DNA from 4 places in the Chryseobacterium sp. IT-36CA2 genome. Region 2 is predicted to be linked to each of the others. Evidence: riboswitches for the same ligand, from Rfam matches in the RefSeq annotation. Region 2 holds a riboswitch; each other region holds the start of a gene.
The links. A riboswitch is a leader RNA that binds a small molecule or an ion and turns the genes downstream of it on or off. The one in region 2 is predicted to bind S-adenosylmethionine.
Positions count from the first base shown of each region.

Region 1: it holds a riboswitch for S-adenosylmethionine, as region 2 does, so the genes downstream of both, ACM6F9_RS21195 (TonB-dependent receptor plug domain-containing protein) here and ACM6F9_RS12295 (SusC/RagA family TonB-linked outer membrane protein) in region 2, are expected to answer to the same signal.
Region 3: it holds a riboswitch for S-adenosylmethionine, as region 2 does, so the genes downstream of both, ACM6F9_RS20855 (TonB-dependent receptor plug domain-containing protein) here and ACM6F9_RS12295 (SusC/RagA family TonB-linked outer membrane protein) in region 2, are expected to answer to the same signal.
Region 4: it holds a riboswitch for S-adenosylmethionine, as region 2 does, so the genes downstream of both, ACM6F9_RS11535 (alpha/beta fold hydrolase) here and ACM6F9_RS12295 (SusC/RagA family TonB-linked outer membrane protein) in region 2, are expected to answer to the same signal.

Region 1 covers NZ_CATKPG010000025.1:180,007-183,170, forward strand. Annotated here, with positions in the region: gene ACM6F9_RS21195 (TonB-dependent receptor plug domain-containing protein) at 1-1,323, opposite strand, end outside; SAM riboswitch class I at 1,416-1,521, opposite strand; gene ACM6F9_RS21200 (alpha-amylase family glycosyl hydrolase) at 1,782-3,164, opposite strand, start outside.
Region 2 covers NZ_CATKPG010000021.1:171,327-174,490, forward strand. Annotated here, with positions in the region: gene ACM6F9_RS12295 (SusC/RagA family TonB-linked outer membrane protein) at 1-1,563, opposite strand, end outside; SAM riboswitch class I at 1,647-1,745, opposite strand; gene ACM6F9_RS12300 (type II 3-dehydroquinate dehydratase) at 1,990-2,397, shown strand; gene ACM6F9_RS12305 (hypothetical protein) at 2,470-2,907, shown strand; gene pckA (phosphoenolpyruvate carboxykinase (ATP)) at 2,958-3,164, opposite strand, start outside.
Region 3 covers NZ_CATKPG010000025.1:104,509-107,672, forward strand. Annotated here, with positions in the region: gene ACM6F9_RS20855 (TonB-dependent receptor plug domain-containing protein) at 1-1,827, opposite strand, end outside; SAM-I-IV-variant riboswitch at 2,125-2,222, opposite strand; gene ACM6F9_RS20860 (outer membrane beta-barrel protein) at 2,342-3,164, shown strand, end outside.
Region 4 covers NZ_CATKPG010000021.1:13,579-16,742, forward strand. Annotated here, with positions in the region: gene ACM6F9_RS11530 (ACT domain-containing protein) at 1-744, opposite strand, end outside; gene ACM6F9_RS11535 (alpha/beta fold hydrolase) at 749-1,687, opposite strand; SAM riboswitch class I at 1,749-1,855, opposite strand; gene ACM6F9_RS11540 (MGH1-like glycoside hydrolase domain-containing protein) at 2,044-3,164, shown strand, end outside.

The DNA of each region.
Region 1 (3,164 bases), on a different contig from region 2:
CACATTTCCATTGATGTCATATTGGGTATAGGATGCTTCGTCTCCTGCTTTGATCTGGTATTGTTCAAATCTGAATTCTCCCCCGAATGCAATATTGAATTGTTTTATATTTTTTGAAACATCAAGGTTAATGGTATTTTGAAGGAAGCTATGCGCTCCGGCATAAAATCGTGTTGGAGATTTTGCTCCCAGAGAAGCATTATTGGTGTTGCTTACGTTATAATTGAATGTGTTACTTCCGAAAGTATTGCTTAAGTCGAATAACCAGTCATTCAAATTATATTTTGCTCCTACAGCGTAAGAAACATCGTACACCTGTGATCCGAGGGTCGCCTGAAACCCGTTCGGATAAATGGATGAAACTACATTGGATGTTTCGCTCGGAAGTCTTCTGAAGCCAAATCCTTTTCCTTCTTTGATACTGAATCCTCCAAAAGAATAGACTTTAAAATTATCATTAAAAGGATATTCTGCATTGAAAAACAGCTGACCCTGTCTGATTTGGGCATCTCCGATCTGAAAATTAAAATCATCGCGGGTTAATCCTCGTTCTTTAATCTTCTCATCATCAGCCGCTCTTGCAGCAGCAGGATCATCGGCAAATGCATACGCAAAATTATTTCCGAAAATGTCGAGATCATGATTTTGGGTTCTTGTCGTTTTTCCTCTGTGACTTAATTGCAGAGACAGGTTAATATAACTGTCTTTCTTTCCTAATGAAGTTCCGTAATTGGCGCCTGCCTGGTAAGTATCACCATCATTTCTTCCGGTCAATCCATAAGTAAGGCTTGCTGAAGCTCCGGCATTTTTTTTAAGAATAATATTAATCACTCCTGCAATGGCATCAGAACCGTATTGTGCAGCCGCTCCGTCTCTTAACACTTCTATTCTGTCAATCGAAATCACCGGAATGGCACTTAAATCTGTTCCTACAGAGCCATTTCCCACTGTATTCTGATAATTTACCAATGATGTAGAATGTCTTCTTTTTCCGTTAAGCAGCACCAGAACCTGATCGGGTCCCATTCCTCTCAGAGTTACAGGATCAACATGTTCTGTGCCATCCGAAGCAGACTGTCTCACTGCATTAAATGATGGAATCACATAGTTCAGGAGATCCTGAGCAGTCATTTGCGGAGAACTTCTCTGGATTTTATCGATATTAATTACATCTACAGGAACGGGTGTCTCCAGCTTTGTTCTTTTGACATTACGGTTTCCGACAATGATAATATCTTCGATTTGTTTTCCTTTTTCCTCACTCTCCTGAGCTGCGACCAGAATTGCTCCAAGCAATAATACAGCTGTGCTTAATTTTTTCATTTTGTTCTTGACAATTAATAATACAGGCCCGACGGATCTTTCCGCAGATACACAAGACTTCAAGAAATGGAATTCATATAGAATATTGACTTCACTTATCTCCCCCTAAGGGTTGGAATTAGCACCTTTACACTTCTGAAACCGTGTAGGTTGCTAAGGTTTCACGGGGCCAAATCCCTCCACCTTTCTTGATAAATCTACTGCAAAAGTAGACTATTTTTTTAAATGTACAAAAAAGGCAAATCTGCAATACTGCAAATTTGCCTTTTATTATTTTATAGAAATTGTTTACACTTTTATTTTTGAACCATTAAGATTTAATAAGAGTTTAAGAGTATTAAGATAAGCCTCGCTTTAAACTTAAAAATCAGAATGATTCAGCTTAACTCTACTTTATTTATTAAATCCTTCTTAATGGTTTTTAAGATATTCAATATTTTTTATAAGTCTAAACGCTTTTATTTAATGATCATCTTTTGAATCGCAATTCCTGTATCCGATTTAAGCTGTACAAGGTAAGTTCCTGCGGGATAACTGATTTTCGCGTCATAGGTACCATTTTCTCTATCAAGTTTGAATGAATCAAGTTTTTTACCGGTCATATCAAAAATTAAAATTTCTCCATTTTTTGCTTTGCTGAAAACGAATTTAGCAACTCTGTTTTTTACAGGATTATCTGCAATCTGAAGGGATAATTTGTTGGCAGCATTGGTATCTGCTGTTGACAAAGTACCTGCATAATTTCCAAAGATTCTGAATTCGCCTGGCTGTAAAGTAATTGGAGCCGTTGTGGAGACTACATTCGAGATACTGTCATCCATCAGATTCTGCCACTGGCCTGTGTATGGGAAATAAGGGACTACATTCTGCACAGAAGTAGTGTAATTCGCTAATACTACGATGTTCTTTGTTCCTGTTGTAATAGTTGTATCATACACATAAATTCTTGTGATCAGACCATTAGGATCATTCGTAAGGTTATTGGATTCTATACTGTACGTTTTAGATTTAAAAACCGGATGACTGTTTCTGATATTGATGATTTTAGCCCAGGTATCATACACCGCTTTTCTGTTTGCATTCGTATCATATCCTAAGGTAAATGCAATAGGTTTCTCATCTGTTCTACAGCCGCTGTCGATAGTACCATTTGCACATCTGTTGATGCTGAATTCATATCCTAATTCGCCAAACTGCCAGATCATTTTCGGACCTGGAATCGTGAAGAAGGTTGCACCGAAAGTTTTCATTCTTTCAAGAGCGGTATTCAGATCTTTCACATTATAACTTCCGTTGGTAGCTCCGTATGCAAGATTTTTAAACATCAGTCTTTCTTCATCATGGCTTTCTCCATAGCCTACAGCACTCATATTGGTAAAGCCGTGGAGACTGTGGTTCATACGGTCATAATTGCTGTTTTCCTGATATCCCATTGTATTCTGATTGTAAGGATCTGTCTGTTTATTCCAAAGCATAACGCCTTTTCCTTCTGCTATTCTGTAATTCGCCCATTGCTGCTCTTCTGCATCTGTTCCAAGGTGTTCGAAGATCATGTAAGAGTTCGGATCCAGAGCCCATTGTCTGTCTGCGTAGTGTTTCATGATATCTACTCTGTCCTGCTGATAGGCGTTGGTGCACGTTTCATCATTTTCAGAACAGCTTTGAGTGAATCCTTTTGTTAAATCCCAACGGAATCCGTCTATGTGATATTCATTCAGCCATTGTTCAAGACATCTTTCAACGTAATATTGCGTTGAAGGACTTGTATGGTTAAAATCATTGAATACATTATATGAATGTTTCGGAACCTGATTAAAGTAAGGATTGTTTGCCGCTACATC
Region 2 (3,164 bases):
ATAATAGTAAGGCAGTGAGAACTGGGTTCTTGTTCCGGAAATCGTCTGATAGTCATATTTATAGAATTCATGACCTGCCAAAGCATTCACATGATGTTTTCCAAATTTTTTATCATAAGTCAGAATATTACTCGTAGTATAAGAAAGTGTCCTGCTATTGCTTTTTGTTACCGAACCTCCTATTTCAGCTCCTTGTCCCAGCAATGGGTTTGAATAATAATGTCCGTTGTAATTCACCAAATCAACAGAGAAACTTGTCTTGAATTTCAGTTCCGGCAGGAACGTAAGCTCCATGAATCCTTTTCCAGAGAAATTGTCTTCTTTATTTTCGTTTTTATCTAATGACAGTGTTGCAGCAGCATTTTGATTCTGAAGTGCACTTGTAGGTCTGTATTTTCCGAAATCATAAACCGGGTTTCCATCAGATCCTAAAATATAACTTCCGTCCGCATTTCTTTCATAATAAGGATAGAATGAAGGAATAAACCTTGCGGCATTGATGATATTACTAGAAGTGTTATCTGAAGAAGTAGGTGCCTGTTGAATACTGTTCGTATAATTTAAGTTCACTCCAACATTCAACCATTTTTTCACTTCCGAATTGATCTTCAATCTGGTATTATATCTTTTATATCCTGATTCAATGGCCATTCCTTTATCATCAAGATAACCTAGGGAAAAGAAATAATTGCTCTTCTCACTTCCTCCGCTGATATCAAGGTCTACCTGATTTCTTGAAGCTACTCTTTGCAAAATATCTCTCCAGTCATCATTCCAAAGCGGTGAAGCTCCCGGTAACAGCTTTCCATCCGTTCCTACCGGTTTTGGATAAGCTGTTCCATATGGATTGATACCCAATGAAGAAACAAGGTTGCCCGTTGCCATCTGAGCAGCTTGCTGAGCATTCACTTTCCCAGATTGATATCCGTTTCTCAATGCTTCCCAGTACAATTGGAAATATTGATCTGTATTAACCTGTTCATAGTCTTTCACCGCTCTTCCGGAAAATCCCTGACTGATATTAAAATTGACTTTTGCCTCTCCTTTTTTACCTGATTTTGTGGTGATGATGATAATCCCGTTAGCTCCTCTTGAACCATACAAAGCACTTGCTGTAGCATCTTTCAGAACACTGATGGATTCAATATCGCTTGGGCTGATAGAGTTCAGATTCCCGTCAAAAGGAATTCCGTCTACTACGTACAAAGGATCACTTGAAGCACTGATAGAGCCAATCCCTCTGATTCGAATGGTAGAAACAGCTCCCGGCTGTCCAGATGCACTTGTTGTCTGAATTCCGGCAACCTGACCTTCTAATGCTTTGGTGATATTGGTTACGGGTCTGTTATTAATTTTATCACTGGAAATAGTGGCTACAGAACCTGTATAGCTGTTTCTTTTAGCTTTTCCGTAGGCTACCACTACCACTTCATCAATCTCCTTTTCATTAAGGCTATCTTTTTTAGGCTTGGAATTCTGCGCATTGAGACTGGTTACTCCCAGAAAAAATGCAGCAACCGGAGGCATCCAAACCTTAGAATTGAATAAATTTATATTAATCATAATCAATTTTATTTATCATATATTAAAATTTAGCCCTTTGCAGAAAAGTCAGCAAAGGGCATCGATAAATACGATAAACCAAATCCTTATTTTTCCTTAAAAGGCTGAATGTAACACCTTGCCCCACGGGTAGGTTGTCAAGATTTCATAGGGTCAGTTCCCTCCATCTTTCTTTATAAGCCGATCGAAATATGGTTGCAAAGCTAAAAACTTTTAGTCTACAAAACAAGTAGACTTATTTATTTTTCATGATAATTTTTCAAAAATTAACGTAATTTTTTAATAAAATCCCTTACTACAAAGAGTTACGATCGTTATCACTTTCACATACATGATAAATATCATTATTAATAATTCAATTGAATAACAGCCAATCAATGGAGAATTTTTTGGCTGTTAATTAAAAAAAGTTTTTAATTTTATAGTATGAAAGTTTTAATCATCAACGGCCCTAACCTTAACCTATTAGGTACCAGAGAACCGGAAATCTATGGAACTGTTTCCATGGAAAGCTATTTGGAAAATTTAAAATCTGAGTTTCAGGCTCATGAATTAAAATATTATCAGTCTAATATTGAAGGCGAACTTATCAACAGACTTCAGGAGGATGATTTTGATGCAGTAGTGATTAATCCGGGAGCTTTCACCCATTATTCCTACGCAATTGCGGATTGTCTAAAAAATATTCGTAAACCAAAAGTAGAAGTTCACATCAGCAATATCTATAAAAGAGAGGAATTCCGACAGAAATCTGTAACAGCTGCTAATACGGATGCGGTTTTATCAGGCTTTGGAATGGATGGGTATAGATTGGCTATATTAAGTTTGAAATAATTTTATAGTTTATATCCTTCCCACGGATCTCACAGATTTTCACAGATGCATATGAGTAATTAGAAATGATTTATGAAGATAGAAGATAAGATTTACTGCAAATGCATTGGGACATATTCCAGGCAATTAACAAAAAGAAAATCATACATTATCGAAGAAATTAACGCTGATAATGTAAGGGTTAAGAATGACGAAGGAAGACTGAGATGGTATTCAAAATTTTATTTCAGTTTAAACAATCAACCAGAAATAATTTCTATTAACATAGATGACAAAATAGAAAATATTGAATCTGATACCATAGAAGTAACTATTATATTTTCCAACAAAGCAAAATATTGGATGACTTTCACTACTCCAAAGTATTTAGATAAAATATTGGACGAAGAGTCTTACTTTTTTTCAAAACATTTTATGATCATAAAACGTCTAACTGGAGAATCGATCAAATCAACAGTACTAAAACTTGATGAACAAAATGAATTGATTGAAAGCTGTAAAAAATATTAATAAAAAAAGCCTCATCAATGATGAGGCTTTTCTTTATGCTTAGTTAACTATTAGATAGTTTGTTCCTGTAATTGAGGTCCGGAAGCAATTAATTTTCTACCTTCTTCAGTATCACAGTACTGTTCAAAGTTTTTGATATATCTTGAAGCAAGATCTTTTGCTTTTTCTTCCCAATCTGAAGCATTTTCATACGTATCTCTAGGATCTAAAATACCTGTAGAAACGTTTGGTAATTCAGTAGGAATCTCAAGATTCAT
Region 3 (3,164 bases), on a different contig from region 2:
CGCTCTAAATCCAGTGGAAACAGCTCCTCTCCAGTTCAGATTGGGAGCCAGCTTTACATTGGTTGCCACTTTATAATTGAATGTAGAACCGAAGTCTGAATAATTTTCATATCGTAAGGCTCCTTCCAACAGCCATCCATCGGTCACTTCAAGCTCTGCATCGGCATAAGCTGCAATACTGTTTCTGTTTCCTGATACTGCATTTTCCGGACTAAATCCTGGGAAAACCTGTGCTCCGGCTGGTCTTATATTTTCGAAGAAATCGGTTACCTTTTCATTTTCAGGGGTTTTGGCGGTTACCACACGCCCATAAATATCGTAAGAAGCATAAGAATTTTCTTTTCCTGCATTTACTTTATAATTTTCGTGTCGGTATTCGGCACCGAAAGCAATGTTCAATCCTTTAAGGACATCATATTTTTTGGAAAAATCCAGATTGACTGTATTTTGTGAAAACTCAGATCCTCCCGCATCAAAAGTTCTTGGAGAGCTGTCTGTAAGCGATGCATTAAAGGTATTTACCACTCCAAAACCAAAGGTATTTTTCCCGAAAGTATTACTGAAATCTACATTCCAGCCATTCCATTTTCCTTTAATCCCGGCAGCAAGTGAATAATCATTTACGGCTGCTTCAATCTGAGGAAGGTATCCGTTTGGCGTTACCACATTGATGTTTCTTTCCGTATTTGGGAGCCTGTAAAAACCTCCGGCATTTCCAAGACGATAGCTATAACCACCAAATGAATAAACCTTCCAGTCTTCATTCACAGGAATTTCGGAATTAAAGAAAAGCTGCCCCGATTGTAACTTAGACTGTCCGGCTCTCAGGCTGAAATCTTTTCTCTCCAATCCTCTGTAGCTAAGTTCCTGGGAAGTAAAATCTTTACCTAATATTTTTTGAAGGTCAGAAATACTATTTGCCCCTGAGATCTGAGACTGAAAATCAGTTCCAAAATAACCAACCTTAGTCGCATACTGTTTTACCGTATTGATAATCTGCTGGGTGTTGGACGTATTGGTAATGTTTTTATACAAACCATCAATATTAACTCCGTCCTGCAGTGCTCTGTAATTAATAGCATTATAAGCATTGAAAATATCTCCTTCTCTTACTCCCGCCCTGGAATAAGGATCACGATATTGAGCAGAACCCGTAACGTTAATAAATCCGGATTTTCCAATTTTTGCTCCATAATTAAGATCTACAGAAATGGTTTGTCCATCTACTCCTCCTGAGAAATTATTGGCAACAGGAGAAGCATACCCTCCTAGAAATACCTGTCCGGAAAGTCCTAATCTTTTCTTCAGTCCCAGATTAACGACTCCTGCAATGGCATCAGAGCCATATTGAGCAGAAGCACCATCTCTTAAAACTTCAATTTTCTCTAAAGCAAAAGCGGGAATAGCATTAAGATCAGTTCCCACAGAGCCTCTTCCCGGTGTAAGGGTAACATTAATTAATGAAGACTGATATCGTCTTTTTCCATTAAGCAAAACCAAAACCTGATCTGGTCCTAATCCTCTTAATAGAGCAGGATCTACAAAGTCAGTTCCATCGTTCACCGTGTGTGATGTGGATGAAAATGATGGGACTATATAATTCAAAGCCTGGCTGATATTGTTCGTCGGGCTTTGTTTTAAAATTTTTGATATGTTAATGATATCGACCGGAACAGGGGTTTCCGTCAATGATCTTCCGGAACCTCTTGATCCAAGGATCACTACATCCTCTATTTTTTTTGATTGTAAAGTGTCCGTTTGTGCGTAATAAAATGTAGAGATAAGTGCGAAAGAAGGAACAAATATTTTTGTTTTGAAATTATGCATGTTGATTGTTGTTTACTTTTTGTTGTTAAAAATTGTTTTTTGAGCAATACAAATCCTGTAGCCTTAAATTGTAAGGTTACCATAGATGCTCGAAATGTTTGTATTATTTTTTAGAAATAGAAAGTGCTAGCAGCAACAACACATGCGCATATAGAAATGGCATGAAAACATATTAGAATAATGAAGATTCACTTCATGATCCGAGGAATAAAAAATAACTGATGTAAGGTGATTTCCCTTGTCTTTAAACATTTGGTTCTAACTTTAAAACAAAAATTCAAGATGGGTAATGATAGAATGATAAACATTTTTTCCGGAAGATCCGGCTTATCGATTGCAGCACCTTGCTTGTTTTTGCAGGTTGCTATCCCATCTAGAGATTCTTGATAATTACCCGGCAAAGATATAATTATTTCGGAAATAAAAAAAATTTTAGCTTAATTTTTCGATTTTCACAATTTTAAAGTAACAATTTATCTTTTTCAGCGTCTAACCGGATATCAGTAAAAACATTATGAAAAAAACGATTTTCGCATTATCCTTATTAAGCTCCGTCTTTATTTTCTCTCAGGAAAAAAACAATAAGCCTCAGGAAAAACAAATTGAAGGAGTAGTTATCACAAAAACTAAAAAAGCCGTTGAACAAAAAGCCGACCGTACAATTTTTGACTTTTCCGAACAACCTCAGCTGAATAACGGGAATGTTTTGGAAGGAATTAAAAAGCTGCCAGGACTTGTATCTACCGACATTGCAGGGATGATGTATCAGGGAAAAATGCTTGAAGTATATCTTAATGGAAGACCTCTAAATATCACATCCAATGAATTGAACTCCTTCCTTGAAGGAATGCCTGCCAATTCTGTAGAAAGAATTGAAGTGATCACTCAGCCTGGTGCTGAGTTTCCGGCAACTTCCGGAGGAGCTATCATGAATATCATCACTAATAAAAATGCCAATAAATATTTAACGGCTACGTATTCGGGGAATTATTCTTTCACGAATTATGATAAATTCAGAAACAGAACCACAAACTCTGTTAACTTAAATGCAAGAAATAAATATTTCGGATGGCAGCTGAATGTGGGGCAAAATTATCGTGAAAGTATGCTGAATGGCCAACAGGACGAACTTTTGAGCAGCCATACCGATAGATATGCACGCGGATATTTTGCAAAATCAGGATTGACATTTGATTTAGGACAAGACAGATTATTATTAAACTACGATATTTATCACAATAATAACGACAATTATACTTTAAGTGACGGTCATGGAGATTTGCCTTTCAAGAGAAATCTGAAGGATTTAAGAGAAGCTTTTTATACTTCTTCGGATG
Region 4 (3,164 bases), 160 kb from region 2:
GCTGGCTGTGTTATCAACAACGATTAAATTTTCAAGTTGATTTTCATTAGAGAAATTAATCAGTTCTTCAACATTCGATGGATGTTCTGCCGTCAAAACCTCATCACTCCAATTGGCATCAAATCCTTTTTTGTTGAAGGCAATTTTCTTTGAGTTGGCTACCGCCACTACTTTCAGGTCTATTTTTTTACGCTTTTTAATTTCTTCTGCAGATTCCAAAACCTGTTGTATCAATGTTTTTCCTACGTTTCCGTGGCCAATGATTGCCAGATGAACCGTCTTTGGTTTTTTGAAAATTTCAGATTCTATGATGTTTCTTGTTTTTTCATCCTGTGAGGAAGTCACTACGATATTTACTCTGTTTTCTCCTGCTACCTGATTCAAAAGCAATGGGAAAACATTGTTTCTTGCCAGTTCGGCAAAGACTTTATTGAAATCTTCTGCTACAAAACCAATCACAGAAACATTATTGATACTATAGATCTGAGAAACTTTTCCAGATTTTCTTTCTTCTTCAAATTCATCAATAAGACAAGCTACTGCTTTTTCTGCATCAATTTCCTGAACCAAAATAGAAATTCCGTTTTCTATGGCTTGTTGTGAAATTACTCCTACACTGATACGCGCTAAGGTAAGCGCTTTAAAAATTCGTCCGTCAATCCCAATTTCTCCCAGAAAATCTTCTCCTTCAAATTTGACAATTGATCTATTTTTTAAGAATTTTATTTCGTTAACCTTTTTCATTACTTTATAAAATATTTTTTATGATATTATTTAATTGTTGATATTCCATTAGGAAGGCATCATGCCCGTGTATAGATTGGATCTCGTGATAAGAAACATCCTTATTTTTCTCTTGTAAGTTTTCAAAACACATTCGGATTTCAGAAGCCGGGAAGAATAAGTCTGTATCTACGGAGATCATGTGCATTCGTGTCTGTATGTTCTCCAGTGCTTCTTCAGCAACGTTTATATTCATCAAGAGATGATTCATCAGTTTGTAACTTTTCAAACTAAATCTTTCGTTTAGTGCATTACCATGATAAACCAGCCAGTCTTCTGATTCCAGGGATTTTTTTTCCTGGTTATATTGGTTTTGAAATCTGTCGTTGAGCGACTGTGGAGTTCTATAACACAACATGGCATGAATTCTTGCTTTCTGTAATGGTTCTTCTTTATCATTCAATAAAAATTTCTGAACCAGACACTGTGCATGAAGCCAGTCGTGTGTTCTGTAATCACAGGCTATAGGAATAAATATTTCTGCAAGATCCGACTGCTTGGCAAGCATTTCCCAGGCAATCCCTCCTCCCAGAGAGCCTCCAATAATGGCATATAAATTTTTGATATGTAAAGCTTCAAGCCCTTTCAGAAATATCGCTGCGATATCTGAAGGAGTGAAGTCTTCATAGTCTTCAATTAAAAAATCGTCATATCCGTTTCCGGGTATATTAAAGCACAGAACGGTATATTTATCGGTATCTACAATCTGATTTTCTCCTACCAACTGTTTCCACCAGCCTTTTTCTCCGGATACATTGGAATTTCCGGTAAGAGCATGGTTGATTAAAATGATAGGGGCTGTAAACAGATCTTTCCCAAAAAGCTGATAGCTTAATGAGATATGGTATTCCTTTTGAGAATAAGTTTGATACGAAAGATTAATATAGTTTAATTCTGTTTTCAATTCTATTAAATTTTAATACAATTGAAAATGCCACAGGAAATGGCTGAAAAAGAACTTCAGTGAGTTATCTGTCCAAAATACTTTGGTAGAACGTAGCACCTTCTTTGCTTGCGCAAAGGGTTGCTAAGGTTTCATAGGGTCTAATCCCTCAACCTTTCTTGATAACATTTTCAATATTTGAATGAACGAATGATGCAAAGGTAGTTCTTTTCTTTTAATTTCAAAAAAAAAATATTTTAATATTCAAAAAAGCCCTTAAACACAAGTGTTTCAAGACTATATTAATAATTATTCAGATGAAAAAAATTGGAATTACTTCTCAAAAAAACTAACTTCGTGGGGAAAAATGATGAGATATGACCGCTGAAAAAGAAAGATTACAAGATACCAAATGGAAAAACTGGGGACCTTATGTAAGCAACCGGCAGTGGGGAAATGTACGCGAAGATTATAGCCCGAACGGGAATGCCTGGAATTTTACCAATCATAATAATGCCGAAAGCTACGCCTACCGCTGGGGTGAAGAAGGCATTGCCGGAATTTCTGATGTAAAGCAGCTTTTATGTTTTGCTTTTTCATTTTGGAACAAGAAAGACAAAATGGTAAAAGAAAGGTTCTTCGGATTGAGTAACCCTCAGGGAAATCATGGGGAAGACATCAAAGAAATTTTTTATTATCTGGATAATACGCCTACTCATAGCTATATGAAAATGGTGTATAAATATCCGATCAATGAATTTCCTTATGATGACCTTGTTGCCGAAAATGGAAAACGCAGTAAAAAGGAACCGGAATATGAAATTTTCGATACCGGAATTTTTGATAATGATGAATATTTTGATATTTTCATAGAGTACTGTAAAGCCGACCACAATGATATTCTGGCCAGAGTAACCATCTGCAACCGAAGTCAGCATGAAGCACCTATTCTGGTAGCGCCTACTGTATGGTTCAGAAACAACTGGAAATGGGGATATAATACCTATAAAGGAGAAATCAATGCTTCTGAGAACGGAAGTATCAATATTGGCCATGATAGTATTTCGATCAAAAAGTTCTATTCCCGAAATACCAATGCACAAAGCGTATTTTGTGATAATGAAACCAATAACGCTAAACTTCATGGAACACCTGCTGCCGAAAACAGCTATTTCAAAGATGGGATCAATCATTTTATTACCCATCAGGCAAATACGATAAATCCCGAAAAGAAAGGGACAAAAGCTTCTTTTCTGATTGACGAAGTTATTGGCGCCGGAGAATCAAAAGTTTTTGAATTCAGACTATGTCCTGATGAGGCGGATGAACCTTTTGAAAAGTTTGATGAAATTTTCAATACCCGACAGGCTGAAGCTGAAGAGTTTTATAAAGACGTTCAGAATGACACTGTCAACGAGGACGAAAGAAATGTTCAGAGACAGGCATTTGCCGGACTTCTCTGGAATAAGCAGTTCTATCACTACAATATTGGAAAATG